DNA from 2 places in the Janthinobacterium sp. BJB304 genome. Region 2 is predicted to be linked to the other one. Evidence: predicted binding sites of a transcription regulator. Region 2 holds the regulator's gene; the other holds the start of a gene.
The links. Region 2 encodes sigma-54, which starts transcription at its own class of promoters, with help from an activator protein. Its sites were predicted from a motif close to TGGCANGNAANCTGCTTT; they were not measured.
Positions count from the first base shown of each region.

Region 1 (15,402 bases), on a different contig from region 2:
GGCCATAGTTGCCCAGATAGGTATAGCCGGCGCCGATATGGCCCAGGGTCACCCGGCCCCGCTGTGTCGCCTGCACCGGTGCGCCCGAGCCCAACAAGGTCATATCGGACAGGATCGCATTCGCGCCGAAGATGCCGTAGTCGCGGCCCAGCTTGAAGGTGCCCATCTGTTCATTGCCGAACGTAAAGAAGGCCTGACGCACGTCGACCACACTGTTCTGGCTGATGGCGCTGTCCGTGGCCGTCGAGTTGTAGATACCGATCAAGGCTTTCACGTCGTACTCGCCCAGGCGCGACGAAGCCGAGGTAATCAAGCCATTCGGCAGCAAGCCGTTGCCGATGGTGGTGCGGTCCTTTTCGCCGCCGCAACCGAGCGCCTGGCCGCCCAGCGCCAGCCCGCCCACGGCATCGCCCGAACACGACACTTGCGTGTAATAGGCGTTGACGATGCCGCCCACCGACACGGTCCAGTCGCCCGCCTTGATGTCGACGGCTTGCGCCTGCCCCACCGCTGCGATTGTCATGACACCCACGCTCCCCAGCTTGCTCAATGTGTTCATTGCGTCTCCTCTTTCTTCTCTGTTTTTAGTGTGCACATCAGTGATTGATGTACCTCAAGCTTTGGCAATAAGCGTGCCCAGCACGGCTCACAGGGAGAAAGAGAAATGACGTGTTTGACGTGTGCAGCAGCGGATCAATCGCCCCGCACGGTGTTCCTTTTTTGACCGCCGGCACATTGATCGAACGCCTGCGTAAACAAAAAACTGACGGCCTGGGCCGTCAGCAAAAAGAAAGCACCCGGCGGACAGGGAGACACCCATCCGTGTGGCCCGGGCGCTTCACCCCGTTACTTCGACGCCAGCTTGAAGACCCACACGGAACCGCCCTGTTCCAGGAAGTTGACCTTCTTCGCCACCTCGCCGCCCCACAGGGGCACGGCGCCGCCCCAGCCGGAGACGACGGCCACGTATTGCGTGTCGCCGTCCTGCCAGGTGACGGGCGGCGCCACGACGCCGGAACCCGTCTGGAATTTCCACAGCTCCTTGCCCGTCTTCGCATCGACGGCTTTCAGGAAGCCTTCCGGCGTGCCGTAGAACACCAGATTACCGGCCGTGCTCATCACGCCGCCCCACAGCGGCGCGTTGTTCTTGATTTCCCAGACGATCTTGCCCGTCTTCGGATCGATGGCGCGCATGGCGCCGATGTAGTCGTCAAACAAGGGCTTGATGGTGAAGCCGGCGCCGAGGAAGGCGCCGCCCTTCTTGTAGCTGATCGGCTCGTTCCAGATATCCATGCCCCATTCGTTCGCGGGAACGTAGAACAGCTTGGTTTGCGGCGAGTACGCCATCGGCATCTGGTTTTTTGCCCCGAGGAAAGCGGGCGCGGCAAACACGGTCGTGCCCTTCTTGCCTTCCTCTCCCTTGGTCGGGTCGCCAGGGCGGCCGGCGGCGATGTAGTTCGGCCGTCCCGTCTTCAGGTCGATGCTGCTGGCCCAGGTGATTTTCTTCACGAACGGAAAGGCATTCTGCAGCTTGCCGTTGGCCGCATCGATGACGTAGAAGAAACCGTTGCGGTCGGCCTTGCCGCCGTAGCGCTTGCCATCCATGTCGAAGGTGACGAACTCGTTGGCGCCGTCGAAATCCCAGGCATCGTTCGGCGTATTCTGATACGCCCACTTGATCTGCCCCGTTTTCACGTCCAGCGCCACGGTGGACGACGAGTACAGATTGTCGCCGGGGCGCAAGTGGCTGTTCCACGGCGCCGGGTTGCCCGTGCCAAAGTAAGCGAGCTTGGTCTGCGGATCGTAGGTGCCGCCCATCCACGTCGAGGCGCCGCCCGTTTTCCACAGGTCGCCCGGCCAGGTCTTGTTCACGGTACCGGACACGCCGTTATCGATGGCCTTGCCATCCTTGTCGTAGCGGTGGCCCATATGGCCTTCCACCGTCGGACGGCTCCACACGAGGTCGCCCGTCATGGGGTTGCGCGCCTCTACCCGGCCGACGATGCCGAATTCGCCGCCCGACACACCCGTCAGCAGCAAGCCCTCGGCGATCAGTGGCGCCGCCGTCATCGAGTAGCCGGCCGCGTAATCGTCAACTTTCTCCTTCCAGACGATCTTGCCCGTGTTTTGATCCAGCGCAACGAGATAAGCGTCCAGCGTGCCGAAAATCACCAGGTTGCCGTACAGGGCGGCGCCGCGGTTGACCACGTCGCAGCAGGGCATGATGCCGTCCGGCAAGCGATGCTCATACTTCCACAGCTTGGCGCCCGTTTTCAGGTCAACGGCAAAGATACGCGAATACGATGCCGTGACGAACATCTTGCCGTTATGAATCAAGGGCTGCGATTCCTGACCCCGCTGTTTTTCGCCGCCGAACGAGAACGACCAGGCCGGCACCAGCTTGGCCACTGTCTTGTCATTGATCTGCGTCAACGGCGAATAGCGCTGGCCCTGCGTGCCCATGCCGAACGACAGCACGCTGGACGGATTCTTTGCCGTGCTGTCGAGCATGGCATTGGTAACATTGCCCACGTCGGCCGCCTGGGCCAGCGATGCCAAGCCCAAACCGATGAGTATCCCCATGATTTTTTTCTGCACAATCATCTCCCTCTGTTATTAGTATGTGTATGTATCAGGTGCTGCCGTGGTCGTGCGGCTGCGCATGCAACAAGACGCACTCTTCATCGGTGAACAGGCGCGAGCGCGTCAAGAAGCGCTTGCCTGTGCCGTTGTCGAGTGAAAACATGCCGCCATTGCCATCGACCACATCGATAATCAACTGGGTATGCTCCCAGTACTCGAATTGCTCGAGTCCCATGTAGAACGGTGTGCCATTCAAATTGCCGAGATAGATGTCGGTATCGCTGACATCGAACTCGCCCAGCGCATAGCACATGGGCGCACTGCCGTCGCAGCAGCCGCCCGACTGGAAAAACATCAGCGGGCCGTGACGTTCGCGCAACTTGTCCATCATTTCCAGCGCCGCATCGGTGGCGACCACCCTGGCAATTGCTGCACTCATGGCATCCCTTTCTGCGCGCCGCGCCTGGACTACGGGCGCGGCGCCTGTTGCCGGTTTAGAAGAAGCCCAGCGCTTTCGGGCTATAGCTCACCAGCAAGTTCTTCGTTTGCTGGTAGTGGTCAAGCATCATCTTGTGGTTTTCGCGGCCGATGCCCGATTGCTTGTAGCCGCCGAAAGCGGCGTGGGCTGGATACAGGTGGTAGCAATTGGTCCACACGCGGCCCGCCTGGATGGCGCGGCCCATGCGGAAGGCGCGCGAACCGTCGCGCGTCCACAGGCCGGCGCCCAGGCCGTACAAGGTATCGTTGGCAATGGCCAGCGCGTCGGCCTCGTCCTTGAAGGTGGTCACGGACACGACCGGCCCGAAGATTTCTTCCTGGAAGATGCGCATCTTGTTGTGCCCCTTGAACACGGTCGGACGCACGTAATAGCCGCCTTCCAGGTCGCCCGCCTGCGTGTTGCGCTCGCCGCCAGCCAGCACTTCGGCGCCTTCCTGGCGGCCGATGTCGAGGTAGGACAGGATTTTTTCCAGCTGCTCCTGCGACGCTTGGGCGCCGATCATGGTGGAAGAATCAAGCGGATTGCCTTGCTTGATGGCGGCCACGCGCTTCAGGGCCCGTTCAATGAATTTTTCGTAGATCGACTCCTGAATCAGCACGCGCGATGGGCAGGTGCACACCTCACCTTGATTCAGCGCAAACATCGCAAAGCCTTCCAGGCATTTGTCGAAATACTCGTCGTCAGCATCCATCACGTCTTCAAAGAAGATGTTCGGCGATTTGCCGCCCAGCTCCAGGGTGACGGGAATCAGGTTTTGCGCGGCGTAGCCCATGATCAGGCGGCCCGTGCCCGTTTCGCCCGTGAAGGCGATCTTGGCGATGCGCTTGCTCGACGCCAGCGGCTTGCCCGCTTCCAGGCCGAAACCGTTGATGATGTTCAGCACGCCCGGTGGCAGCAGGTCGCCGATCAGCTCGATCAACACCATGATGGAAGCGGGGGTCTGCTCGGCCGGTTTCAGGACGACGCAATTGCCGGCGGCCAGCGCTGGCGCCAGTTTCCACACGGCCATCAGAATCGGGAAATTCCACGGAATGATCTGGCCCACGACACCCAGCGGCTCGTGGTAGTGGTAGGCATAGGTTTCCGCATCGATTTGCGCGACGGAACCTTCCTGCGCGCGGATGCAGCCGGCGAAGTAACGGAAATGGTCGATGGCCAGCGGAATGTCGGCATTCATCGTTTCGCGGATCGGCTTGCCGTTATCGATCGTTTCCGCAGTGGCGATCAAGCTCAGGTTCTGTTCGATGCGGTCGGCGATGCGGTTCAGGATGTTGGCGCGCTCGGCGGGCGAAGTCTTGCCCCAGGCCTCCTTGGCGGCATGCGCGGCATCCAGCGCCAGCTCGACGTCTTCCGTCGTGGAACGGGCGATTTCGCAAAACGGCAAGCCCGTGATCGGCGTAATGTTAGGAAAGTATTCACCTTTTACTGGTGCAACGAATTTGCCGCCGATGTAATTGTCATAGCGTTGTTTGAAGGGATTGGCTACGCCCAGTTTGCTGATGTCTGCGAGATTCATGTCGTCCTCTATCGGGTTAATTAGAATGGAATTACTTAATTAAAATCAAACGTCCTGGTACAGATGGGGTGAGTACACGGAGTCTTCCGCAAATGCCGTGCCAGCTCGCCATCCCACTACAAACTTAGCCGCTTTTGCCCTTGTTGCAAGGGCGCGGCGTCAATGCCGGTGCGCTTTTCGGCGCATGCCCGGGCTTGAGCCGCGGGAGCGGGCCTGTTTGCGTTTTGAACAAGGTGAAGGCATCCTGTTCCAATCCGGGCCAGCCCTGCGGCTGCGGCCCGTCGCCGCTGCACAATGGAACAGGTGTACCAGACTGGAACACCTGTTCCTGTAACGCTACCGAATCACCACGCCCCATGGCAATTCGCCGACGGCGATATCGGCCACCTTGCGCGCGCTGGCCGTATCGATGACGGAGACGCTGTTCGAGCGGCCATTGGCCACGTACAGCTTGGCGCCATCGGGCGTGATGGCCATGTTCCACGGGCGCTTGCCGACGGGAATGGTGGCCGTCACCTGCTTGCTGGCCGTATCGATCACCATCACCGTACCGTCGATGCCGTTCGAGACATACACTTGCTTGCCGCCGGGATGGACCGCGATGCCGTTGGCATTCTTGCCTGCAGGAATGGTGGCAATCGCCTTGCGCGCCGTCATATCGATCACGTAGACAGCATTGACCAGTTCGCACGCCACGTAGGCAAGGCCCGAATCCGGACTGAAACCGATGCCGCGCGGACGCAAGCCCACGGCGATGGACGCGACCTGGCGGCGTTGCGCCACATCAATGACATCGACTTGCTCGGCCTCTTCCGCACTGACCAGCAGCCAGCGCCCATCGGGGCTGAAGACGGCATGTTCCGGGTTGCGTCCCTGCACCTTGATATCGGCCAGCAAGACGCCCGCCTGGCCATCGAGCAAGGCCACGCTATTGTTTTCCTCGACGGCCACGGCCACGTGACTGCCGTCGTACGAGGCGCTGACACCCTCCGGCGACTTGCCCAGCGCCACCGTGCGCACTGGTGCGCCAGCTTCGTTATCGATCAGCAGCAAGGCGCTGCTGGCCGCGTCCGCGACAAACAATTGCCGTCCGGTCGGGTCGGCGGCGATGCCGCGCGGACGCTTGCCTGCGGCGATCTGGCGCACGACCTGGTCGGTCGCCGTGTCGATCACGCTCACGGTGCCCGATTTTTCATTGGGGACATAGGCAAAAGGAGCGGCCTGGAGGGCGGTGCTGGCAAGCGCCGGCAACAGCCAGCACACCTGGCGCAAGCGCGGGAAGAAGTTGGGCATAATCACCTTTTCAATGGCAAAACACAGGAAAAGCGCGCGGTAGCGGCGCATCTGATAATTGCTGCATGCAAACGCCGTGCCACTGACACGCGTATAATTTCCGCCCACCAATGGAGACATGGCAGGCATATTGCTTGATACAACTATGCAGACCTGCGCCGCTCACGCGCTCAAGCAGGCTTTTATTCACATTGGAGAATCCGCATGCAGCATCGTTTCCGCCTGAACACCATCGCCAGCCTGTTTGTCGCCGGCAGCGCCACCCTGGCCCCCCACGTCTTTGCCGCCGAGGCGGCTGACTTGGCCGCCGGGCAACTCATGGATACGGTGGTCATCAGCGGCAGCCGCATCGCCCACCCCAGCCAGGAAGTGCCCGCGTCCATCGACATCGTCGACAGCGCCCGCATCCAGGAGGGCCAAATCCGCGTCAATGCCTCGGAAGCGCTGGCCGCCGTGCCGGGTCTGGTCGTACAAAACCGCCAAAACTACGCGCAAGACTTGCAAATCTCGTCGCGCGGCTTCGGCGCCCGTTCGGCCTTCGGCGTGCGCGGCGTCAAGCTGATCAGCGACGGCATTCCCGCCAGCATGCCCGACGGGCAAGGCCAGGCCGCCACCTTCAACCTCGATACAGCCGAGCGCATCGAAGTGCTGCGCGGGCCGTTTTCTGCCATCTATGGCAACCATTCGGGCGGCGTGATCCAGCTGTTTTCCAAGGATGGGAAAAATCCCCCCTCCGTCGAACTGAACGTGACGGGCGGCAGCTTCGGCACCAGCAAGGTGGACCTGTCGGCGCAGGGCCAGGCAGGCGGCATCGGCTACGTGCTCGACGGTTCGCGCTTCCGCACGGATGGCTTTCGAGACCACAGCGCCGCCACGCGCGAACAGGCGTTCGGCAAGATTACCGTCAAACCCAATGCGGACAGCAAGCTGACCATCGTCGCCAACAGCCTGCACCAGGGCAATACGCAAGATCCTCTGGGCGCCACCTGGGCCACGTTTTCCCGCGATCCGCGCGCCGGCGAAATCGATGCGAGCGACACGCAAAACCCGAAACGCACCCTGGCCGAACGCTACAACACGCGCAAGAGCATCGACCACCAGCAAATCGGCGCCACCTATGAACAATCGTTTGGCGAAGACCGCCTGCACGTGACGGCCTACGGCGGCAACCGCGACGTGATCCAGTACCAGGCATTCACCAAGGGTTTCCAGGCACCGGCCAGCCATTCGGGCGGCGTGGTCGACTTCCAGCGTGAGTTCTACGGCATCGATACCAACTGGCTGCACGTCAGCCAGTTGGCAGGCGGCAAGCTGAGCACCACCATCGGCATCGACTATGGCCGCTCCAGCGATGACCGCACCGGCTATGAAAATTACATCGGCAACACGTTTGGCGTGAAAGGCAAGCTGCGCCGCGACGAGCAAGATGTCGTCTCCAGCCTCGATCCGTATATCCAGACGGAATGGCAAAGCGGGCCATGGCTGCTCAGCGCAGGTGTGCGCTACAGCAAAATGAAAGTGTCGGTCAACGACCGCTTCCTCGGCAATGGCAACGACAGCGGCAGCCTGGAGTTCAGCCACACGACACCCGTGCTGGGCCTGCTGTATAAACTGACGCCCAACGTCAACGTGTACGCCAGCGCCGCGCGCGGTTTCGAAGCACCCACCCTGAACGAACTGTTTTACTCGGGCACGGGCGGCGGCTTCAATTACCAGCTGAAACCGGCCACCAGCACCAACCTGGAAGCGGGCGTCAAGGCCAGGATCGCCAACAACACGCATGTGAACGCGGCCGTGTTCCAGATCAAGACCAACGATGAACTGGTCGTCGACAGTTCCAGCGGCGGGCGCACCAGCTACCGCAATGCGGGCAAGACCTTACGCCAAGGCATGGAAGTGTCGCTCGACTCCAACTTGCCGTATGGTTTCACGACAAAAGTGGCGCTGACCAGCCTGCACGCCGTGTATGACCAGGCCTTCGGCAGCGTGCGCGAAGGCAGCCGTTTACCGGGCGTGCCCAGCGCCAACCTGTTCGCGGAACTGGCCTGGAAAGACACGCTCGACCGTTTCGGCGCGGCACTGGAAAGCGTGGCCAGCAACCAGGTCTACGCGGAAGACAGCAACATCGAAAAGCCGGCACCCGGCTACACGGTGTTCAATGCCCGCTTCAACGCCAAGCAAAACGTAGGGAATTGGCGCTTCAAGGAGTTTGCCCGCCTGAATAATCTTTTCGACAAGACCTACGTGGGCTCCGTCATCGTCGGCGACAGCAACAAGCGCTACTATGAAGCGGCGCCAGGCCGTAACTGGTTGTTAGGTGTGAGCGCCCAATATAATTTCTAAAAAGAAAAAGCCCGCGCCTCTTCCGATGCGCGGGCTTTTCAACTCAAGCAAGCTACTTCAGGGCCGCGCTTCCTTCACGCCATGCTTCTCGAAGATGGCTTTCAATTCACCGCTGGCCGCCATCTCGTTCATGGCCCCCTGCAGTAACTTGGCCACGTCGAGCTGTTGCTTGCTGACGGCCAGGCCCACGGCCCAGCCGGCACGCGGCAAGCGGGCGAACGCCACTTCGCTCAAGGGGAAAGCAGGATCGCTTTTCAGCACCGACTCGATTTCCGATCGGTTCGCCAACACGGCGTCGAGCTGGCCAGCCTGCAATTGCTGCAAGGCTTCGGCGGCCGTATCGAAGATGCGCACATCGTCGCGATATCTGCCATTGTCTTCGCCCAACATCAGCATGGCCGCGATCGAGACCTTTTCCACGCCGATACGCTTGCCCGCCAGCGAAGCGACCCCATCGAATTGCGGCACGGCTTGCGCGCTGCGGGCCAGGCGCACGGTTTCCACGTAATACGGGGCGAATATCTCGACCTTGTCGTTGTCCGCCATCAATTTCTTGTCGACCGGCACGTGCAGCATCACGTCGGCGGGACCATAGCCGAGGTAATGCCCCTTCCACACCATATTGCGCAAATCGTCGTTGAGGTTTTCGCCGGCGGGAAAGGGCAGCAAGCTCAGTTTTAAACCCAGCTTTTTCGCCAGCGCTTCGGCGATGTCGATATCGATGCCCGCGCCCTTGTCGGAAAACGGCGCGAGCTCGTTATACACAGCCACCTTCAGGCTGCCCGACTGCTGCACTTTCTGCCAATCGGCGCGCGCCGGCGCGGCCGCGCACAGCGCCATGCAAGCGAGCGAGAGCATCGCGCGCGCGCCACGGAGTTGAAATGAACGCATGGAACTCCTTCGTTATCAGTTCGACCTAATTAGACTCGCGGCGGGTTTCCAGGTAGGTCTTGATGGCCCACATCGCTTCCTGGTTGAATACGCCCTCGAACGGCGGCATGTACACGGCACCATTACGCACTTTACCGTGACGGATGGTCGCCAGGAAATAATTATCCGTTTCCTTGTAGCACGCCTGTTTCTTTGTCTCATTCTTGATACCGAAGCAATCGCGGTCCAGTTGGCGCAAGTCCGGCGCGATGCCGCCCGAAATGGCTTCGATGCCGTGGCAGCGCGCGCAATTCTGGTTATAGGCCGAGGTGCCCACCGTCAGGGCCAGCTTGTTGCCGCGATACGGGTTTTGCTCAAGCCACTTGTCGCCCACCTTGGGCAAGCCCGTGGTGTCGACGCCTTGCGGCGTGACATTGCCGTGCGCATAGGCATGCGGCAAGGTCAGCAGGGAGGTGAGGGCAACGGCGCCGGCGGCGGCCACGCCGAGCAGAGTACGGATGGAATAGGTCATGCTGGTCTCCTTGGTTTTTTTAGTGAATATCCAAGAAGAGCAAATGCCATGCCATGCGTATATGCCCCACATCGGGCCGCCCATGTATCAATTTGGAACAGCTGCAACAGCGATTGTGTCACCGCGCGCGTCAGGCGGCGGCCACCGTGCAGATGCTGCCCTGCGCCTGCTGCTCGAAAGTGATACGCACGGGCAAGAAGCGGGCAATCACGTCCGCATTCGTCAACGCATGCTGCGACACCTTGTTGCAACTGAAGCTACCGCCGCCGGCCAGCGCCATCGGCAGCAAGAGCTGGTCCGCCAGGTGCTCGCCCACGGCCGCGTCCGTCTTGAGATAGGCGCGCACCTCGTTCAACAGGCGCTTGGCCACGGATTCGGCCAGCAAGTGCTTTTCGCCGAACGACGTAAATACTTCCGTGACGTGCTCATGTTCCAATGTCAGCAACAGGACGTTGCCCGGTCCCTGCTCCGCCGGCAAGCCGACGAGACGCAGCTGCTTGCCGCTCCAGCCCATGCCGTCGGCGACACGCTCGAGCTCGCGCTGCGCCACGTTCACATGCACGCCCGCCACCACGCTTTCCGCATACCCGGCCTTCCGCTCGCCGCGCTGCAGCAGTGAAATGGGCCGCAAACGCTGGCACGGTTGCACGGTGGCCAGCACCTCGCCACCACCTGCGGGATGAAAGCCATAGCGCTGCTGCGTAATCTCCACCTCGGCGCCCATCTGTTCCAGGATGCGGCCATACGCGCGCTGCAAAAAATGCACGGGCGGCGCCATGGCATTGTGCGTGCCGCCGCTGATGCGCACGGTAGACGGCCCATCCGCATGCAGCAGAGCCGGCAGCAAGGTTTGCAACACCAGGGTGCAGCTGCCGGCGCTGCCGATGGCAAAGCGGTAATCGCCGCCGCGAATGGGCCCAGGCACGAATTCCAGGCTCGACGCGCGCAGCGCCAGCGGCGTCGTGCGCGCCCCGCAAATGACGGTCGCTGCCTGCACGGCCAGCAAATGCTGGCGCAGCAAGCCGGGCTTGTCCCGCCCCACGCGAATATTCGTCAGCCGGAACGGCTGTCCCGTGATCATCGACAGGCTCAGCGCCGAGCGCAAAATCTGTCCACCGCCTTCACCTTGCGCTCCATCAATTTCTATCATCTGTACTTTCTTTCTATTAACCTTTGACGCAAACTACCTGCTTCAGGATATGCACGACATCGACCAGCTCGCGCTGTGCCAGCATCACCGCATCGATATCCTTGTAGGCCATTGGAATTTCATCGATCACGTTTTCATCCTTGCGGCATTCCACGCCTTGCGTGGCGCGGATCTGGTCGTCCAGGTTGAAGCGCCGCTTCGCTTCCGTACGGCTCATCGTGCGTCCCGCGCCGTGGCTGCAGCTATGGAAACTGTCCGCATTACCCTTGCCGCGCACGATAAAACTCTTCGCGCCCATGGAACCGGGAATGATCCCCAGTTCGCCGGCGCGGGCCGAGACGGCGCCCTTGCGCGTGACCAGTACGTCCTTGCCGAAGTGGCGCTCCTTCTGCACATAGTTATGGTGACAGTTGACGGCTTCCACATGCGTCTGAAACGGCTTATGGATGACGGTGCGCACGGCCGCGATCAGGTTTTGCATCATCACTTCGCGGTTGTTGCGCGCGAAACGCTGGGCCCAACCCACCGCTTCCACGTAATCGTCGTAATGCTGCGTGCCTTCGGCCAGATAGGCCAGGTCCTGGTCGGGCAGGTTGATGAAGTGGGTACGCATATCCTGCTTGGCCAGTTCGATGAAATGCGTGCCGATGGCATTGCCCACGCCGCGCGAACCGGAATGCAGCATGAACCATACAGAACCCTGTTCATCGAGACAGACTTCGACGAAGTGGTTACCGCTGCCCAAAGTTCCCAGGTGACGATAGTTATTCGTGTTCTTCAGCTTGGGCGTTTTCAGGCAGATGGCGTCGAATTCATCCTTCAGCTGCAGCCACGCGGCATCGACCACCGAGGGCGGCGTCTGCCAGGAACCCTCGTCGCGGCCGCGGTGACCGCGCGTCTTCGGCGACATCCCGTGCGGAATGGCGCGCTCGATGGCGCTGCGCAGCGGCCCCAGGTTATCGGGCAAATCATTTGCCGTCAGCGTGGTTTTCGCCGCCATCATGCCGCAACCGATATCGACGCCCACGGCTGCCGGAATCACGGCGCCCAGGGTGGGAATCACGCTGCCGATGGTCGATCCTTTACCCAGGTGAACGTCGGGCATGACGGCGATATGCTTGTAGATGAACGGCAGGGTCGCCGTGTTGCGCAATTGTTTTTTGGCCGCTTCTTCGACAGGCACGCCACGCGTCCACATTTTCACGGGACGGCTGCCTTCGGTATGCAGAACTTCGTATTCTTCGTTTTTCATCGCTATGCTCTTCTTCTATTGTATAGGGGGTGATGACAAGGATTGGTGAAACATTGCCGACGCATCGGCTCTGGATGTAGTTCCACCGGCATTCATCAGTACGACAACCCGACAAGGGGGGACAGGATTTTCTGCCAGGCGCACTGCGTCTGGCAGGCCGGTTTGACGCGGCTGATCGATGTAATCCTGTCAGCATTCGGGGTACTGCGGCGCATGACAAACCTGGACAGGACGTCTCTCATGTAGTCTTGTCCGCATTCGTGCGCGTTACTTCAACAAGCTGGTGCCGCGACATCGATGGCGGCGATTTCTCCCACCCAGTGGGCCGGGTCTAGCTGACCGGCGGCAAAGGCGGCGATGATCTTGAAGACGTCGTCGGAAAAACCGCCGATATTCAGGATATCCTCGCGCTCCATCGCCTGTGTCGTAGCATGCGGCGAAATATCGATGCACACCAGCTTTGCCTGCGGATTGCGCTGCTTGAAAACCGTCCACTGCCCCATCGTGGCCGTGGCGCCGCTGCGCCTGGCGTCGATCCACGATTCGTTATCGGACACATAGATCACCAGGTCGGCAAGCTCCTTCCTGCTGTTCATGCGCAGCAGGGGCGCGCTGCAATTGGTGCCGCCACCGCCGATGGCCGCCAGCCTGGCCGCGTTCTCCATCACGCTGTCATCGGCGCCAAGTGCGCACTGCACCACGTTGTGCTCGAACGGCAGCACCACGGCGTCCGGATTCTTGCGCAGCATGGCTGCCGCCACCAGAGCCGCCACGTCGATGCAGCGCACGTTCGAGGTGGCGCTGCCGCGAAAACCGCTGACGGGCGAGGCCATCGAGCCGGAAACGTCAGGACACACCACCACCTTGCCGGCGATCCGCGGCACGTTCACCAGCGATATTTCCAGCGCCTGCTCCAGCGCCGCGTGCACGATGCGCGGCACCTTGTCGCCAGCGGCCATGTACGCCGACATCAGCTGATAGGGAAAGACCCGCGCGCGGTCAATCGCCTCGGGATCGCGCAGCTTGGCGGCGATCAGTTCCGGCATGCCATCGATCGCGTACACGCCATGGCGGGCAAAGGTATTCAGATTCATGCGCACCATCTGCCAGCTGCCCTGGCGGGCGATCTGCGCCCAATCCTGCGCACTCAAGGGCAGCGCCGTCAGCATCTGGAACGGCACCTCCGGTATCGACTGCGAAGGATCGGCCTTGTATGCCTCGAACGCGGCCAGTGCCGGCGGCAAGGCATCGCGTTGGTATTCCTTGCCGATCAGCCAGGCAAAGAATGCCTCCCGCCACGCTGCCTGCGGTTTCGGGTGCACCATCTTCACCACGTCGGCCAGCGACGGCGCATTGCCCACGGCGGCGGCCAGCAAAGCCTGCTCGGATGCGTTGTTCAACCATGCCTGTACCAGCTTTTTCGGACGCGATCCCAGCGACTTGCGGCCCACGGCGCCCGAACGCATGATCTGCACGAAGTTGCGCAGCATCTTGCCGTTGTTAATCACGCGCTGGAAGGCCTGCGTAAATTCTGCAGCGCCCTGCCCCGCCAGCACGGCCACCAGCAAGGCCGGCATGTCTTTCATGTAGCCCCGTTCGCGGCAGTACACGGCCGTTTGTGCGATGAAGGCTGGTTCGACCGCCTTGCACAGTTCCAGTACCATCGCCAGCTGCGCTTCGGCGCTGGCATAGAACGTCGTGTTCAGGCAACCGGTGGCAGCATATTGCGCCAGTTGATGCCGTGGCGTCAGTGCATACGCTGGTGCGCCCTCCGCATTGCGCGCCAGCGCCGCTGGCAAGGTTGCGCTCTGTTGTGCGCTCTGGAATAAGTGGGCGTTGGCCATTTTTCGTTCCTCTCTGCTCTCTACGTTTATCTCGTTGGTATCTCCTCTATTGCAAACGCCGTGCCAGCTTTAATAATTTTTCCAAAAACAAATGTAAGTCATTGATTTTTCTGAATAATATTCTCATGCATGCTTTGCCTTGAAACTATCCCATCGATTACGATTTCGAATACAATTATCTTTTCAGATAAATCATTATCCAAGATATGCAAGCAAAACGCACCGTCGTCATCGGTTTTCTCGGCACGCAGCTCGACAATGGCCGAGGAGCGGCACGCTGGGAAAAGTGGCGCCCCAGCGTCGCCCTGACCCAGCATGAAGACAAGATCATCGACCGTTTCGAACTGCTGTACGCCGGCGAGCAGTTTGCCAGCCTGGTGCGCCAGGTGTCGCAGGATATCGCCAGCGTCTCGCCTGAAACCAGGCTGGTCGCCCATGAACTGCCCATCAGCGATGCCTGGGATTTTGAGGACGTGTACGGCGCGCTCTACGATTTCGCCAACAGCTACGCCTTCGATCCGGACAAGGAGGAGTACTGGATCCACATCACCACCGGCAGCCACGTGGCGCAAATTTGCATGTTCCTGATGACGGAAGCCCGCTATTTCCCGGGCCGCCTGGTGCAAACGTCGCCACCGAAGCGGCAGGCCGCCGGCAATCCGGGCAGCTACGCGCTGATCGACCTTGATCTGTCGCGCTACGACCAGATCGCCCAGCGTTTTACGCGCGAGCAGGCCGAAGGCGTGGCCTTCCTCAAGTCCGGCATCGCCACGCGCAATGCCAAGTTCAACAGCATGATCGAGGAAATCGAACGCGTCGCCATCAAGTCAAAAGCGCCCATGCTGCTGATGGGACCGACCGGCGCTGGCAAATCTTTCCTCGCGCGCCGCGTGTATGAGCTGAAAAAGTCACGCCACCAGATCGACGGCAAATTCATCGACCTCAATTGCGCCACCCTGCATGGCGATGGCGCAGCCTCAACCTTGTTCGGCCATATCAAGGGGGCATTCACGGGCGCCGGTGCGGACCGTCCAGGCTTGCTGCGCAGCGCGCACAAGGGATTGTTGTTTCTCGATGAAATCGGCGAACTGGGACTCGATGAACAGGCCATGCTGCTGAAAGCGATCGAGGAAAAACGCTTCTTCCCCGTCGGCGCCGATGTTGAGGTGCAGAGCGACTTCCAGCTGATCGCCGGCACCAACCGCGACCTGGGCAAGGAGGTGGCGGCCGGCCGCTTCCGCGAAGACCTGTATGCGCGCATCAACCTGTGGACGTACGAATTACCGGGTCTGGCGCAGCGAGCCGAGGATATTGAGCCGAACCTGGACTACCTGCTGGCACAGTACGGCGCGGAAACGGGCGAAAGAGTGCGCTTCAACAAGGAGGCGCGCGAGCGTTTCATGCGCTTTGCCAGCCTGCCCACCTCTGCATGGAAGGGGAATTTCCGCGACCTGTCCGCCGCCGTCACGCGCCTTGCCACGCTGTCGGAAGCGGGCCGCATCACGGATAGTGTGGTCGAC
Region 1 covers NZ_PDZN01000039.1:648-16,049, reverse strand. The annotation lists gene CSQ95_RS28395 (porin) at 1-559, opposite strand, end outside; gene CSQ95_RS28390 (PQQ-dependent methanol/ethanol family dehydrogenase) at 847-2,583, opposite strand; gene CSQ95_RS28385 (DUF779 domain-containing protein) at 2,633-3,022, opposite strand; gene adh (aldehyde dehydrogenase) at 3,078-4,598, opposite strand; gene CSQ95_RS28375 (beta-propeller fold lactonase family protein) at 4,935-5,891, opposite strand; gene CSQ95_RS28370 (TonB-dependent receptor) at 6,096-8,234, shown strand; gene CSQ95_RS28365 (ABC transporter substrate-binding protein) at 8,292-9,125, opposite strand; gene pedF (cytochrome c-550 PedF) at 9,151-9,636, opposite strand; gene rtcA (RNA 3'-terminal phosphate cyclase) at 9,767-10,786, opposite strand; gene CSQ95_RS28350 (RtcB family protein) at 10,803-12,038, opposite strand; gene CSQ95_RS28345 (TROVE domain-containing protein) at 12,311-13,882, opposite strand; gene rtcR (RNA repair transcriptional activator RtcR) at 14,089-15,402, shown strand, end outside.
Region 1: adh (aldehyde dehydrogenase) is a predicted target of sigma-54. The motif match lies at 4,684-4,701, and genes of this name have one in related genera.

Region 2 (15,402 bases):
CGCCATCCCCGGCGTGACCCTGACGGCGAACGCGACGGCGGCATCGAAGCAATACATCAATAGCGACAACTCGCTGTCCGTGCCGGGTCGTACCGTGTTTGACCTGGGTACCCGCTATGCCACCGCCGCGGCCGGCCGGCCCCTGACCGTGCGCGCCAGCGTGACGAACGTCGGCAACAAAGCGTACTGGGCGCTGCCGCAATGGACCAGCCTGGGCCTGGGCGCGCCGCGCACCTTCATGCTGTCGGCCACGACGGAGTTTTAAGCCGTCTTGCCGCTAGTCGTCCGGACCGCGTGCCGGACGGCTGGAACGCTGCCACGTCCACATCAGGCCGATGCCGGCCGAGGTGCCGCTGTTCTGGCGCAGCAGGGGGCTGGCGCGGTTGGCGGCGCCCGTGTAGTTGTCGTAGCGTAAAAATGCAAAGGCGCGCCAGTCCCGGTGCAGCCGGTAGGAGCCGCCCAGGCCCAGACGGGTGAGCATCAGCCCGCTTTTGGCCGCATACGCCGGGCGCCCATCGGTGGCAAACGCGGGGCTGACGCCATACAAGTAATCGTTGATGGCGGCATTGCCCAGCACGGCGCCGACGCTGGCATCGACATGCCATGCCTGCTGCTCGCCTTGCAGCGCGTACACGAGGCGCGGTTCGAACGTGGCGCCCTGGCGGTGCAGGCCGCCGCGCGCTTCGATGACGGCGCGCAAGGGCAGTTCCAGGCCCAGGCGGCTGTGCTGCGTCGGCTCGGCCAGCTTGATTTTCAGGCGCGGGCCAAATTCCACCAAGGTGCCCAGGTCGGGCATGCCGCGCCGGGCCGGCATGTCGCTGGAGCGGGCCGGCAAGGACAGGGCAAAACCGATATCGAAGTCGAGGCGATCCGTATCGAGCAGGCGCGCGCCCACGCCGGAACGGTCGGCGCGCAATACTTTCCCGCGATAAATCAGATAGGGCAGGGCCAGGCTACGCGTCGAGCGCTCGCTGGCGCCCGGATAGGCGGGCGTGACGGCCGCGCCGCCGAAGACGCCCGCTTCCCATAAGGGTAGCGCTGGCTCTGCGGCGCACGCGGGCGCCACGGCGAAGAGGAGAGATAGGGCCAGCAGCGTGCGTGTCACCCGCATCGGCATCCCCTTGTGCTAGGGCGGCGTGCCGCAATGCTTGCCGAGCGGCAGCGATTCCCGGTCGGCAAAGGCGCCCAGCGCCCCCGATTGAGGCCCGCCCAGTTCATTGCGCACTGCCAGGGCTTCCGTCGCCTTGCCCTGGCGTTCATATTGGTCGATCAGCGCCTTGTAGCTGAGGGCGCTCGAGTATTCGCTCTTCTTTGCCAGCGCGATGGCCTGGCGGAAATGAAATTCGGCCGCATCGTAGCGGCAAGCCCCGCTGGCGGCGCGTCCCGCCTGGTGATGCAGCCGCGCCTGCCAAGTGAAGTCGCCCCGGCCCAGTTCGACATTGTCGACGGCCGCCTCGTAGCTGCGCATGGCCTGCGCCCAGTCGCCTTGACTGGCCGCCTCGCGCGCGAACTGCTCCTGCTGCGCCGCCATGCGCAGTTCGCTTTGCGTGGAGCAGGCATTGAGCGCCATCAAGAGAAGCGGCAGGATGAGGCAGGAGCGGAAGGGGAGCAGTGTGGACATGGCGCCACTGTAGCGCAAACAAGGGCGCGCACGTTTGCGCGATACGCATGAATTGGGGATTTACCCGCGCATGGATGACATATAATTTGCACACGACGTTGTTATTTTTGACAGTACACTTCACGGGAGCACCATGTTTTCACGCAAATTCCATTCTTGTGCACAGCTGATGCTGGCTACCTTGCTGATGGGCTTTATCGCCGCTGCCCCCGCACGCGCGCAGCAAGCCGCCGTCAAATTGCCGAATGTGGTGATCCTGGCCACGGGCGGCACCATCGCCGGCAGCGGCGCCGACAGCACCACCACCGTCGGCTACACCTCGGCCACCGTGGGCGTCGAGCGCCTGATCGCGGCCGTGCCGGAATTGAAGAAAGTGGCGAATGTGAAAGGCGAGCAAGTGTTCCAGATCGCCAGCGAAAGCATGGGCAACAGCCACTGGCTGGCCCTGGCCAAGCGCATCAACGTGCTGCTGGCCTCCGCTGACGTGGACGGCGTGGTCGTCACGCACGGCACTGACACCATCGAGGAAACGGCGTATTTCCTGAACCTGACCGTGAAAAGCCACAAGCCGGTCGTGGTGGTGGGCGCCATGCGTCCGTCGACGGCCATCTCCGCTGACGGCCCCATCAACCTGTACAACGCCGTGATGCTGGCCGGCAGCAAGGAAGCCGTGGGCAAGGGCGTGCTGGTGGCCTTGAACGACCAGATCAACGCGGCGCGCGAAGTGACCAAGACGAACACGTCCACCACCGACACTTTCAAGTCGCCGGAACTGGGCATGCTCGGCTACATCCAGGGCAGCAAGGCCTTCTTTTACCGCCAGTCGACGCGCAAGCACACCCTGGAATCGGAATTTGACATCAGCAAGCTCGACGCTTTGCCCCAAGTGGACATCGTCTACGGCTATGCCAACATGAACCGTGTCGGCATGGACGCCTTCATTGCCGCCGGCGCCAAGGGCATCATCCACGCGGGCGTGGGCGATGGCAGCGTGGCCGCGCAAATGAAGCCGGCCCTGGTGGAAGCGCGCCAGAAGGGCGTGCTGATCGTGCGTTCGAGCCGCGTCGGCCAGGGCATCGTGGCGCGCAATGGCGAAGCCAACGACGATGAACTCGACAGTGTCGTATCCGACACCCTGAACCCGCAAAAAGCCCGCATCCTGCTGATGCTGGCCTTGACCAAAACCAACAGCACGCAAGAAATCCAGCGTATTTTCTACACGTATTGATCATTACCGCGCCAGATTCAGCCTCATTGGCTGAATCTGGCTGATTTACGCTTGCCCGCTTTGCTGCCATACTTCGCTTCTGAATAATTTCCTGGCAGAAGCAGCAACACTGTTCCTTCTCCACCTGGCCATGGCTATCCTGTCCGACATCATCCTGTATCCGATCAAATCGTGCGCCGGCATCCATTTGCGCGAGGCGGTCCTGACGCGCTCAGGGCTGATGAGCGAGCACGTGTTCGACCGCGAATGGATGGTGGTCGACCCGCAGGGCCGCTTTCTGACCCAGCGCGAGCATCCGCGCATGGCGCTGATCGTGCCATCCATCAAGGCCAGCACGCTGGAATTGCGCGCGCCGGGCATGCTGCGCCTGGAAATCGAGCTGGGCTTGCCGCATCCGCAACTGGCACCGATGCTGGAGGTGCAGGTGTGGGACGATACCGTGCGCGCCTACGATTGCGACGAGGTGACGGCGACGTGGTTTTCCCAGGCCATCGGCGTGCCGTGCCGCCTCGTGCGCTTTCACCCGGACGTGGTGCGCGCCACGAGCACCAAATGGACGGATGGCGTGGCCGCCTCGACGATGTTTGCCGACGGCTACCCGGTGCTGATCGCGGGTGCCGCCTCGCTGGCCGATGTCAACGACAAGCTGCGCGCCGCCGGCCGTGAACCGCTGCCGATGAACCGCTTCCGGCCCAACCTCGTCATCGGCGATATCGGCGCCTTCGAGGAAGACTACGCCGCGTTCCTGCAATTGGGCGCGACGACCTTGAAACCCGTCAAGCCGTGTTCGCGCTGCCCGATCCCGTCGGTGGACCAGGCCACGGGCGTGCCCGGCCCGGATCCGCTCGACGTCATGCATGGCTATCGCGCCAAGCCCGAACTCGACGGCGCCATCTGCTTCGGCATGAACGCCATCGTCACCGAAGGCGGCGATGAGCGTATCGTGGTGGGGCAGGACATCGGTTTCGAACTGGCATTTTAAGCATGGCGCCCGTACACAAGGGTTTAAGGTTTCTATGAATCAAGCAATACCGCCGGACCCGCGCATTGCCAGCCTCGAAGCCGAAAACCAGGCCTTGCGCGCGCGCATGGCTTTCCTGCTGGAACAGGTCGAGCGCAACCACGACATCATGTGCCGCCACCAGGCGTTCGACCTGGAAATCGTCAGCGCGTCCACGTTTCCCGAGTTGATCGGCACCATTTTCCGCACCTTGCCCGTGATTTCCGACCTCGACGGCGTCACCTTGAGCCTGCTCGACGAGGATGACGATATCGTGCTGGTGATGGAAAAGCTGGGCGTCGATTTCAGCGCCTTCCCGCAGTTGCTGTTCGTGCATGCCGTGGCGGAGCTGGGGTTTACGTCGCCGGTGCCGGCGGCCGAGGGCGAAGCGGCCTTGCCGCCATCGCCGTTGCTCGGTGCCTTCGACGCGGCCGTGCATGGCCCGCGTTTTCCGCAGATCGCATCTCTGCGCAGCGTGGCGCTGGTGCCCTTGTTGCGCAACAAGCGCCTGATCGGCAGCCTGAACCTGGCCAGCAGCGACGTGACGCGCTTTACGCCCGCGCTGGGCACGGATTTCATCAAGCACATGGCGTCCATCATCGCCATTTGCCTGGAAAACGTGATCAGCAATGAAATGCTCAAATACATCGGCTTGACCGATTCCCTGACGGGCGTCTACAACCGGCGTTATATCGACCGCCGCCTGCTGGAAGAAATCGCCCGCGCGCGGCGCCAGAATTATTGCATCTCATGCATGTATATCGATATCGACCATTTCAAGCTGTTCAATGACAAGCATGGCCACCAGGGCGGCGATGAAGTGCTGCGCGAAGTGGCCACGCGCATCCGCACGGAATTGCGCCGCTCCGATGCACTGGGCCGCTTCGGCGGCGAAGAATTCGTCGTGCTGCTGATCGACGCCGACCTCGACAGCGCGACCTTCGTGGCCGAACGCATCCGCGCCAGCATCGCCGGCACCATGTTCGACTTGCCAGGCAGCGCGCAAGCGTGGGTCAGCGTGTCGATCGGCGTGGCCAGCCTTGAAGCGGACGCGGCGCTGCTGCCGATCGAAACGGTGGCGCAGCAACTAGTGGCGCACGCCGACCAGGCCCTGTACCAGGCCAAGGCCGATGGCCGTAACAAGGTCGTCAGCTGGCAGCCGCAGAGCAGCTGAGCAAGATCGGCTGATTATTTCAATAGCAAGGTTTCCGCCTTGGCCACGGCGTCGGCCGTGCCGCGCAGCACCACCACGTCGCCGCTGGCCAGCTGCGTTTCGGGGCTGACATCGAGGCTGCCGCGGCCGCGGCGGATGGCCGTCACAAACGCGCCGCAGCCGGCCACGTCGATCGCACTCAAGGGCAAGTCCACGCAGTGCGCGCCTTCGCTGACGGTGACCGTATGCAGGCGCTCCAGTTCGGCATCGTCGCCCGCGTCGCTGGAACCGTGGAAATAGCCGCGCAGGGACGCATAGCGCTCCTCGCGCGCCGCCTGCACCCGGTGTACCACGCGGCGCAGGGGCACGCCCATCATGATGAGCGCGTGCGAAGCGAGCATCAGGCTGCCTTCCATCAATTCCGGCACGACTTCGGCCGCACCCGCGCTTTTCAGTTGGTCGAGGTCGGTATCGTCGTGGCTGCGCACGATGACGGGCAAGGTCGGCGCCATTTCTTTAAGCAAATGCAATAATTTCAGTGCCGAGGGGGTATTCGCATACGTGATCACCACGGCGCTGGCCCGGTAGATACCGGCCGCCACCAGGCTTTCACGCCGGCCTGCATCGCCATATGAGACGTGGGCGCCGGCCAGCTGCGCTTCCTGTACCCGTTCCGGGTCCAGGTCCAGCGCGTGGTATTCGATCTTTTCCTCCGCCAGCAGGGTGGCCAGGCTTTGCCCGCTGCGCCCGAAACCGGCGATCAGCACGTGTTTCTGCGAAGCCATGGTGCGCGTGGCGATCTTCGTCAGCGCCAGCGATTGCATCATCCAGTCGTTGGCGGCCAGTTTCATGACGATGGCGTCGGACTTGGCGATGAGGAAGGGCGCCACCAGCATCGACAGCACCATCGAGGCCAGCACCACCTGCACGACGAACGGGTCCATCAGCTTGATGCCGCCAGCCAGATTCAGCAGTACGAAGCCGAACTCGCCCGCCTGCGCCAGTCCCAGCCCCGTGCGCAAGGCCACGCCGTTGCTGGACCCGAACAGCCGGGCCAGCCCTGCGATCAGGGCGAATTTCAGCAGCACGGGGCCGCACAGCAGCAGCAGGACGAGCCACCAGTTGTCGAGCACCACGCGGATATTGAGCAGCATGCCGACGGTGATGAAGAACAGGCCCAGCAGCACGTCGCGGAACGGTTTGATATCCTCTTCCACCTGGTGCTTGAATTCCGTTTCGGAAATGAGCATGCCGGCCACAAACGCCCCCAGGGCCAGCGACAGCCCGGCCCGCTCCGTGATCCAGGCCGCGCCCAGGGTGATCAGCAGCAGATTGAGCATGAACAATTCCTGCGAGCGGCGCTTGGCGACGATGGTCAGCCAGCCGCGCACCATCTTCTGGCCGAGGAACAGCAGCAAGATCAGCACGACCAGGGCCTTGCCGCCGGCCCAGGCCAGGGTTTCGGCCAGGTTGTCCGAATCGCGCGTGAGGGCGGGAATGAGGATCAGCAGGGGCACGACGGCCAGGTCCTGAAACAGCAGGATGCCGATGATCTTGCGGCCGTGTTCGCTTTCGAGTTCCAGCCGCTCCGTGAGCATTTTCGAGACGATGGCCGTCGACGACATGGCCAGCGCGCCGCCCAGGGCGAACGCGGCTTGCCAGCTCAGGTGGATGTAGGCGGACAGGTAGCGCCCGACGAACCAGCCGAAGACGACGGTGGCGATGATGGTGGTGACCACCTGCGCCATGCCGAGGCCGAAGACGATGCGCCGCATGGCGAGAAACTTGGGAAGCGAGAATTCGAGCCCGATGGAAAACATCAGGAAGACGACGCCGAATTCGGCCAGGGTATGGCTCGCTTCGTTCTCGGCTGCCAGGCCCAGCGCGTGGGGGCCGATGACGATGCCGACGGCCAGATAGCCGAGCATGGGCGGCAAATGCAACATTCTGAAAGCGACCACGCCCAGCACGGCGCTGCCGAGTAACATCAGGGTCAGTTCAAGCGAGGAAAACATGGGTTGCCCGGTGCGGTCAATGGAAATCGTTGTTTGTTGTGACTGGCAAGTTTTTTGCTTTCCTAATTCGTTTATACTTTGGGCATGAGTGTAACCCATGAAAAAACAATGCTGAAAGCTTTTGATCGAATTGACATGCAAGCGACGACCGAGCGCGCCGTCGCGCTGGCCCGCACCACCTTGCAGATCGAGTCCGACGCCATCAATGCGCTGCACGCGCGCCTGGCAACGGACGACAGCGTGGGCCGCGCCGTGGCGCTGCTGCTGCAGTGCAAGGGGCGTGTCGTCGTCTCGGGCATCGGCAAGTCCGGCCATATCGCGCGCAAGATTGCCGCCACCCTCGCTTCCACCGGCACGCCGGCCCTGTTCGTGCATCCGGCCGAAGCGGCCCATGGCGACTTGGGCATGGTCACGTCGGACGATGCTTTTATTGCCATCTCGTACTCGGGCGAGTCGTCCGAACTGATGGCCATCATGCCCGTCGTCAAGCGCATGGGCGGCGTACTGATTTCCATGACGGGCAAGCCGAACTCGAGCCTGGCCCAGCTGGCCGATGTGCACCTGGATATTTCTGTTGAAAAAGAGGCCTGTCCGCTGAATCTGGCGCCGACGGCCAGCACCACCGTCACCCTGGCTCTGGGCGATGCGATCGCCGTGGCCTTGCTCGACTTGCGCGGCTTCAAGGAAGAGGATTTCGCCCGCTCGCACCCGGGCGGCGCCCTGGGCCGTCGCCTGCTTACGCACGTGCATGACGTCATGCGCAGCGGCGAACGGGTGCCGAAAGTACCCGTGGACGCTTCGCTGCTGCAGGCGCTGGAAGAAATGACGAAGAAGGGCATGGGCATGACGGCCGTCGTCGATGCGGACAACCGCCCCGTGGGCGTGTTTACGGATGGCGACTTGCGCCGCATGTTCGAGCGCGTGCAGGATTTCACGCAAGTGGCGATCCGCGACGTCATGCATGCGCAGCCGCGCAGCATCGCGCCCGAACGCCTGGCTGTCGATGCCGTGGCCGTGATGGAACAGTTCCGCATCAACCAGATGCTGGTCGTCGATGCCGACGGCAAGCTGGTGGGCGCCCTGCATATCCATGATCTGACGCAAGCGAAGGTGATCTGATGGAGAGCGTAGCGGACAACCTGGCGCGCGCGGCCAAGGTCAAACTGATGATCTTTGACGTCGACGGCGTGCTCACCGACGGCAGCCTGCATTTCGGCCCCGATGGCGAAATGATGAAAACGTTTAATGTGTATGATGGCCTGGGCATCAAGCTGCTGCAGGAATCCGGTGTGCAGACGGCCATCATCAGCGCGCGCCGCTCGGCCATCACGGCACGCCGCGCGCAAGACCTGGGCATTACCCATGTGCACCAGGGCGGTCACGACAAGCTGACGCCGTTTCGCGAACTGCTGGCGCTGACGGGCTTGACGGAAGAGCAATGCGGCTACATCGGCGACGACGTCATCGATGCGCCCATCCTGCGTCGCGTGGGCTTTGCCGTCAGCGTGCCGGGCGGGCGTCCGGAAGCGCAGGGCCTGGCGCACCATGTGACGCAGGCCGGCGGCGGCCGCGGCGCGGTGCGCGAAATCTGCGAATTCCTGCTGCGCGCCCAGGACAACTATGCGCGCGTCATGGCGCCGTTCCTGGAGTGAGGTGCGCCTTGCCGCCAGTGACCTATGAAAGAGTGAAACCCTATGCGTAAGCCAGGAGGCGCCCATCGCTGGCGCATGATTTTTACCCTGCTGGGCGCGGTCGTCGTCGCGCTGGCCAGCTTTTGGCTGCTTGAAGTGATGAACAAGAATGGCCAGGACATCAAGGCCAGCAAGAATTTGGGTGAGCCCGACTATTTCATTACCAATTTCAGCCTGGTGCGCATGGACTTGACGGGTAAGCCCAGCTATATCGTGTCGGGCAACAAGCTCACGCATTATCCGGCCGACGATTCGTCCGATATCGACCAGCCCTTCGTGCGCAAGCTGACGCCGGGCATGCCGCCGTTGAACATGAATGCGGAACTGGCGCATATCGACCAGGACAATACCCGGCTGCAACTGCACCGCAAGGTCGTGATCGACCGCGTGGCCAGTCCGAAGGCGCAGAACCTGACGGTCAGGACGGAAGCGCTGACGGTGTTTCCGGACGAAGAAAGAATGGAAACGGACGTGCCTGTCGATATCCTGACGGGCGCCTCGCGCATCAATGGTATCGGCATGAAGGCCAATAACGCCACCGGCGTGGTGGAAGTGCAGAATGCCTTGCGCATGGTCCTCCCGCCGAAACCGCGCCCGGCTGCGGCGGCAAAATGACAGAATGAAACAAGGAAACCATACTATGAAGAACATCTTGCTGTTGAGCGTATTTTCTCTGGCCCTCATGGGCGTGGCGCATGCCGAGAAGGCCGATTCCGAGAAGGAAGCCGTCATCACGGCGCGTAGCGGCCACGTCGATGACGTCAAGCAGATTCGTACCCTGACGGGCGACGTCGTGCTGGTCAAGGGCACGCTGACCATGAAGGCGGGCCGGGCCCTGATCACGGAAGACCCGCAAGGCTACCAGTTCATCACCTTCTGGGCCGATCCCGGCAAGCTGGCCACGTTCCGCCAGAAGCGCGATGGCGCCGGCGACCTGTGGGTCGAAGGCGAAGCGGAGCGCGTGGAATACGACAACAAGACGGAAGTGGTGAAACTGTTTTCCAAGGCCAAGCTGACGCGCCTGGAAGGCACGAAAGTGACCGACGTGGCCAATGGCGCCTTCATCTCGTATGACAGCCGCAAGGAAGTATTCAAGATGGAAAATTCTGACAGCGGCACCAGCACCTCCGACGGCGGCAGCGTGCGCATGGTGATCCAGCCGAAGACCAAGGCGCCCGCGGCGGAGAAAGCGCCGGCCACACCTGTGCCAGGAACGAAATAATGGACAATACCCGTTGCGGCAGCACCCTGATCGTTCGCGGACTGCAGAAAACCTATGGAAAGCGGCAAGTCGTGCATGATGTCTCGCTGCAAGTCGAATGCGGCGAAGTGGTGGGGCTGCTGGGCCCGAACGGCGCCGGCAAGACCACCTCGTTCTACATGATCGTCGGCCTGGTGCCGTCGGATGGCGGCAGCATCGACATCAGCGGCGTGGACATTTCCAGCCTGCCGATCCACCGCCGCGCGCAGATGGGCCTGTCGTATCTGCCGCAGGAGGCGTCCGTGTTCCGCAAGCTGACGGTGGAAGACAATATCCGCGCCGTGCTGGAAATCCAGACCGTCGAAGGCCGTCCTTTGAAGAAGGCCGAGATCGAGGAACGCCTGGATAAACTGCTGGCCGACTTGCAGATTGAAAAGTTGCGCGAGAACCAGGCGCTGTCCCTGTCGGGCGGCGAGCGCCGCCGCGTGGAAATCGCCCGCGCCCTGGCCACCGATCCCCGTTTCGTGCTGCTCGACGAACCGTTCGCCGGCGTCGACCCGATCGCCGTGATCGAGATCCAGCGCATCGTGCGCTTCTTGAAGGAGCGCAATATCGGCGTGCTGATCACCGATCATAATGTGCGCGAGACGCTGGGTATTTGCGACCGTGCCTACATCATCAACCAGGGCTCGGTACTGGCGTCGGGACGCCCCGACGACATCATCGCGAACGAGTCGGTACGCCGGGTCTATCTGGGCGAACACTTCCGCATGTAAGCCAATGAAACAATCATTGCAGCTGCGCACTTCGCAGCACCTGGCACTGACGCCGCAGTTGCAGCAATCGATACGCCTGTTGCAATTGTCTACTCTGGAATTGCACCAGGAACTCGAGCAACTGCTGACGGACAATCCCTTGCTCGAGCGCCTCGACGATCCGCTCGACCGTTCGCTGCGCCTGCTGTCCGACGGGGCCTTGAGCTCCACGGCCGCGCCGGCCGAAGCGCCGCCCCAGCCGCCAGGCCAGGAGGCGCCCGCGGCGCCGGCCGAAGCGGAAACCTTTGACGGCGAGGCGGGCGAGGGCCCGGCCGCCGCGGATGGCGGCGACAGCGACTGGAGCGAGGCGAGCCGGGGCAAGGCGCCCGACGACGAAGATTCCCGCCCGCAACTGGAGGCCCATCACTGCACCCTGCGCGAACACCTGATGGAGCAGATGCGCGTGACGGTGCTCGAATTGCGCGACCGCGCGCTGGTCGAGCTGATCATCGACGCGCTCGACGACAATGGCTACCTGGAAGAGTCGCTCGACGACATCCTGGCGCGCCTGCCGGAAGAGCTGGAAATCGATGCCGACGAGATGCGCACGGCCTTGTCGCTGCTGCAAAGTTTCGATCCGCCCGGCGTGGGCGCGCGCAATGCGTCCGAATGCCTGGCGCTGCAAATCAAGCGCTTGCCGCACATCGCCATGGTGACGCGGCGCATGGCCCTCGTCATCGTGGAAAAGCACCTGGCCTGGTTTGCCCAGCGCGATTTCAACAAGCTGAAAAAAGCCCTCGATTGCGACGATGAAGACTTGCGTGAAGCGCAGACGGTAATTCGCCAGTGCAACCCGCATCCGGGCGCCGTGTTCGCTGCGGACGTGTCCGATTACGTGGTGCCCGACGTCGTCGTCAAGCGCGCGCGCAATGGCTGGCAAGTGACCCTGAACAACGACGTCATGCCGCGCCTGCGCGTCAATGCCATGTACGCCAACTTGCTCAAGCAGGGCAAGGGCGAGGGCGCCATGGGTGCACAGTTGCAGGAAGCCAAGTGGCTGATCAAGAATATGCGCCAGCGCTTCGACACGATTCTGCGCGTGGCGCAGGCGATAGTAGAAAGACAAAAGAACTTTTTCTCGCATGGAGCCGTTGCCATGCGCCCCCTTGTGCTCCGTGAAATAGCTGATACACTGGGTTTACACGAGAGTACTATCTCGCGGGTAACAACTCAAAAGTACATGCTGACCCCGCACGGCATGTTCGAGTTGAAATATTTCTTTGGTAGCCACGTCGCCACCGAAGCGGGGGGCGAAGCGTCATCGACGGCGATACGGGCATTGATCGTGCAACTGACAGGAGCAGAAGACCCTAAAAATCCTTTATCCGACAGTAAGATTGCGGACATGCTGGGGGAACAAGGCATGGTGATTGCGCGACGTACTGTTGCCAAATACCGGGAAGCATTAAAAATTCCGCCAGTGAGCCTGCGTAAGTGTTTGTAAGTTTTTTTCGGTTCCTCTGCGGGCCGGATACGATGGACCGCACGAACCCGATCATCTTTAGGAGTGTGTATGAATCTCACCATCAGCGGACATCATCTCGAAGTGACACCAGCCATCCGTGAATACGTACAAACGAAGCTGGAGCGCGTGAAACGTCATTTCGATCAAGTTATCGATATCGCCGTGATTCTGACCGTGGATAACCTCAAAGAGAAAGAAAAACGTCAAAAGGCCGAAGTCAACCTGCGTCTGAGTGGCAAAACTGTCTATGTGGAAAGCCTGGCGCACGACCTGTATGCCGCAATCGATACCCTGATCGACAAGCTCGATAGGCAAGTGATGAAATACAAAACCAAAGTGCAAGGGCACGGTAAAGAGGCGATCAAGCATCTGCCAGACAGTTCGGAAGAAGAATTCGCCCCCGCCTAAGCGGCCCGCGACTTTCAACCGGCTGTGATCAACTAAGGGCGCACATTGCGCCCTTTTTTGCGCCCGTAGCTGTCGAACGCAATGTTCCCCGCGCAGGCGCTAAAATGTTGGCACTTTCACTTCTTTCCTGCCTGCCATGAGCGACCTCGTCCAGATTTCCATCCGCCACCGCACGGGCCACATCGTGCTCGACCGTCCGAAAGCCTTGAATTCCCTGTCGCTGGAGATGGTGCGCGCCCTGAGCGCGGCCTTGCTGGCCTGGCGCGACGATCCGCAGGTGGACGCCGTGGTGATCCGCTCCAGCAGCGAAAAAGCCCTGTGCGCCGGCGGCGACATCCGTTTCTTTTACGACGCTGGCCTGGCCACGCCACAGGGCGGCAGCGCCTTGCTGGAAGATTTCTTTACGGAAGAATATGCTTTAAATCATTTGATCCATTTTTATCCGAAACCGTATATCGCCGTCATGGATGGGGTGGTGATGGGCGGCGGCATGGGCGTGGCGCAAGCGGGGCCCGGCAACCGCCTGCGCATCGTCACGGGCCGCACGCGCATGGCCATGCCGGAAGTCAATATCGGCCTGTTCCCCGATGTGGGCGGCAGTTACTTTTTGTCCCGTCTGGCGGGTCAGCTGGGCCTGTACCTGGGCTTGACGGGTTTGACGATCAACGCGGCCGACGCCCTCTACACGGGCCTGGCCGATGTCTACCTGCCCGAGGCGCAGATGGGGGCGCTGCTGGCCCTGTTCGAGTCCACGCCGGGCGAAGGCTTGCCGGTCGCTATCAAGGCACTGGCGGCACCATTCCAGGCCGAGGCGGGCGCTTCCCCCCTGGGCACGGCGCGCGCGGCGCTGGACCGCCACTTCAGCGCGGGTTCGGTGGCCGCCATCATGGCCTCGCTGGCGCAGGACGACGGCGCATTCGCGGCGAAGGCGCTGGCGGCCATGCGCCTGCGCTCGCCCTTGATGATGTCGGTGACCCTGGAGTTGCTGCAGCGGGGCGCCCACCTGGGCGTGGCCGATTGCCTGCGCATGGAGCGCACGGTGGTGCGCCACAATTTCGAACATGGCGAAGTGCTCGAGGGCGTGCGCGCGCTGGTGGTCGACAAGGACAATGCCCCGCGCTGGCAGCCTGCCAGCCTGGACGGGGTCGACGCGGCCATGGTGGCGCGTTTCTTCGCCCCCGTGTGGCCGGCGCAAGCCCATCCGCTGCGCCACCTCGACTGATTAAGAGCGCTCGCGGTGGCGCAGCACGACTCTTTCTTTGGGGCCGAAATACTGCGCCAGCCGTTCCGCCATGTACACGGAACGGTGCTGGCCGCCCGTGCAGCCCAGCGCCACCGTCAAATAGCTGCGGTTGTCGGACTTGAACGACGGCAACCATTTTTCGATGAAGGCGCGGATGTCGGCCAGCAGCTCCAGCGCGCTCGGTTGCGCGTCGAGGAAAGCGATCACGGGCGCGTCGCGGCCGTCGAGCGGGCGCAGGGCCAGGTCGTAATACGGATTGGGCAAGGCCCGCACGTCGAAGACGAAATCGGCATCGAGCGGCACGCCCAGCTTGAAGGCGAACGATTCGAAGAACAGAGTCAGCGGCGCGCGCTCTGAGGCGACGATATCCTTGATCCATGCGCGCAATTTGTTGGCGCTCAGTTCCGAGGTATCGATCACATGGCCCAGCTGTTCGATGGCCGACAGGCGTTCGCGTTCTTCCGAGATGCACTCGATCAGGGTGCGGCGGCTGGCCGGATTCTGGTTCGGGCGCAACTCGTGCGACAGCGGATGGCTGCGCCGCGTTTCCGAGAAGCGCGCCACCAGCGAATGCGTGGTGGCTGTCAGGAACATGACCTTGACGTCATGTCCCTGGTCACGCAGCAGCGCGACATTGTGCGGCAAGCTGACGAGCGATTCGGCGCTGCGCGCATCGACGGCTACGGCCAGTTGCGGCGTGCCTTCGTCGAGCAAGGTTTGCACCAGGCTCGGCAGCAAGGCCGGCGGCAGGTTGTCGACGCAATAGTAGCCGGTATCTTCCAGCACATTGAGCGCGACGGATTTACCGGAGCCGGATATTCCGGTGATAAGGACGATATGCATAGCCCGATCATACAATAAAGACCGGCACCGCGCTCCCGAGGCAATTATCTTTACAAATTATTGCAATTTTGGCTGTGGTATTTCTTTGCTGCACGCGCCAACAATGCTGTCGGATTACGCGGGGCCTTGCCCCGCTAATCCGACCTACGTTGCTAATCGCCGCTCATGGCGAGGCGTTGCCGTTCCATGAACTCCTGCAAGGTATCGATGCCGCGCAGCTGCAGAATCGTGTTGCGCACGGCCGCTTCCAGCAGGACGGCGATGTTGCGGCCGGCGGCGACGGGGATGACGACCTTGCGCACGGGCAGACCGAGTACGTCTTCCGTGGGAAACAGGAAAGGCAGGCGCTCGACTTCTTCTTCCAGCGCGTTGCGGCGCACCAGGTGGACGATCAGTTTCAAGCGCATCTTGCGGCGCACGGCCGTTTCGCCAAAGATGGCCTTGATGTCGAGCAAGCCCAGGCCCCGCACTTCCAGCAGGTTTTGCAGCAGGGGCGGGCAGCGGCCTTCGATCATGTTCGGCGCGATGCGCGAGAATTCGACGGCGTCGTCGGCCACCAGGCCGTGGCTGCGCGAAATCAGCTCCAGCCCCAGCTCGCTCTTGCCCAGGCCCGAATCGCCCGTGATCAGCACGCCCACGCCCAGCACGTCCATGAACACGCCATGCATGATGATGCGCTGCGCCAGTTTTTTCGACAGGTAGACGCGCAGAAAGTCGAT
Region 2 covers NZ_PDZN01000006.1:120,148-135,549, reverse strand. The annotation lists gene CSQ95_RS09260 (TonB-dependent receptor) at 1-265, shown strand, start outside; gene CSQ95_RS09255 (MipA/OmpV family protein) at 278-1,111, opposite strand; gene CSQ95_RS09250 (tetratricopeptide repeat protein) at 1,127-1,621, opposite strand; gene CSQ95_RS09245 (type II asparaginase) at 1,809-2,849, shown strand; gene CSQ95_RS09240 (MOSC domain-containing protein) at 2,980-3,831, shown strand; gene CSQ95_RS09235 (diguanylate cyclase) at 3,866-5,023, shown strand; gene CSQ95_RS09230 (monovalent cation:proton antiporter family protein) at 5,038-7,017, opposite strand; gene CSQ95_RS09225 (KpsF/GutQ family sugar-phosphate isomerase) at 7,102-8,136, shown strand; gene CSQ95_RS09220 (HAD family hydrolase) at 8,136-8,669, shown strand; gene lptC (LPS export ABC transporter periplasmic protein LptC) at 8,712-9,323, shown strand; gene lptA (lipopolysaccharide transport periplasmic protein LptA) at 9,349-9,930, shown strand; gene lptB (LPS export ABC transporter ATP-binding protein) at 9,930-10,685, shown strand; gene CSQ95_RS09200 (RNA polymerase factor sigma-54) at 10,690-12,168, shown strand; gene hpf (ribosome hibernation-promoting factor, HPF/YfiA family) at 12,238-12,597, shown strand; gene CSQ95_RS09190 (enoyl-CoA hydratase/isomerase family protein) at 12,734-13,819, shown strand; gene rapZ (RNase adapter RapZ) at 13,820-14,683, opposite strand; gene hprK (HPr(Ser) kinase/phosphatase) at 14,836-15,402, opposite strand, start outside.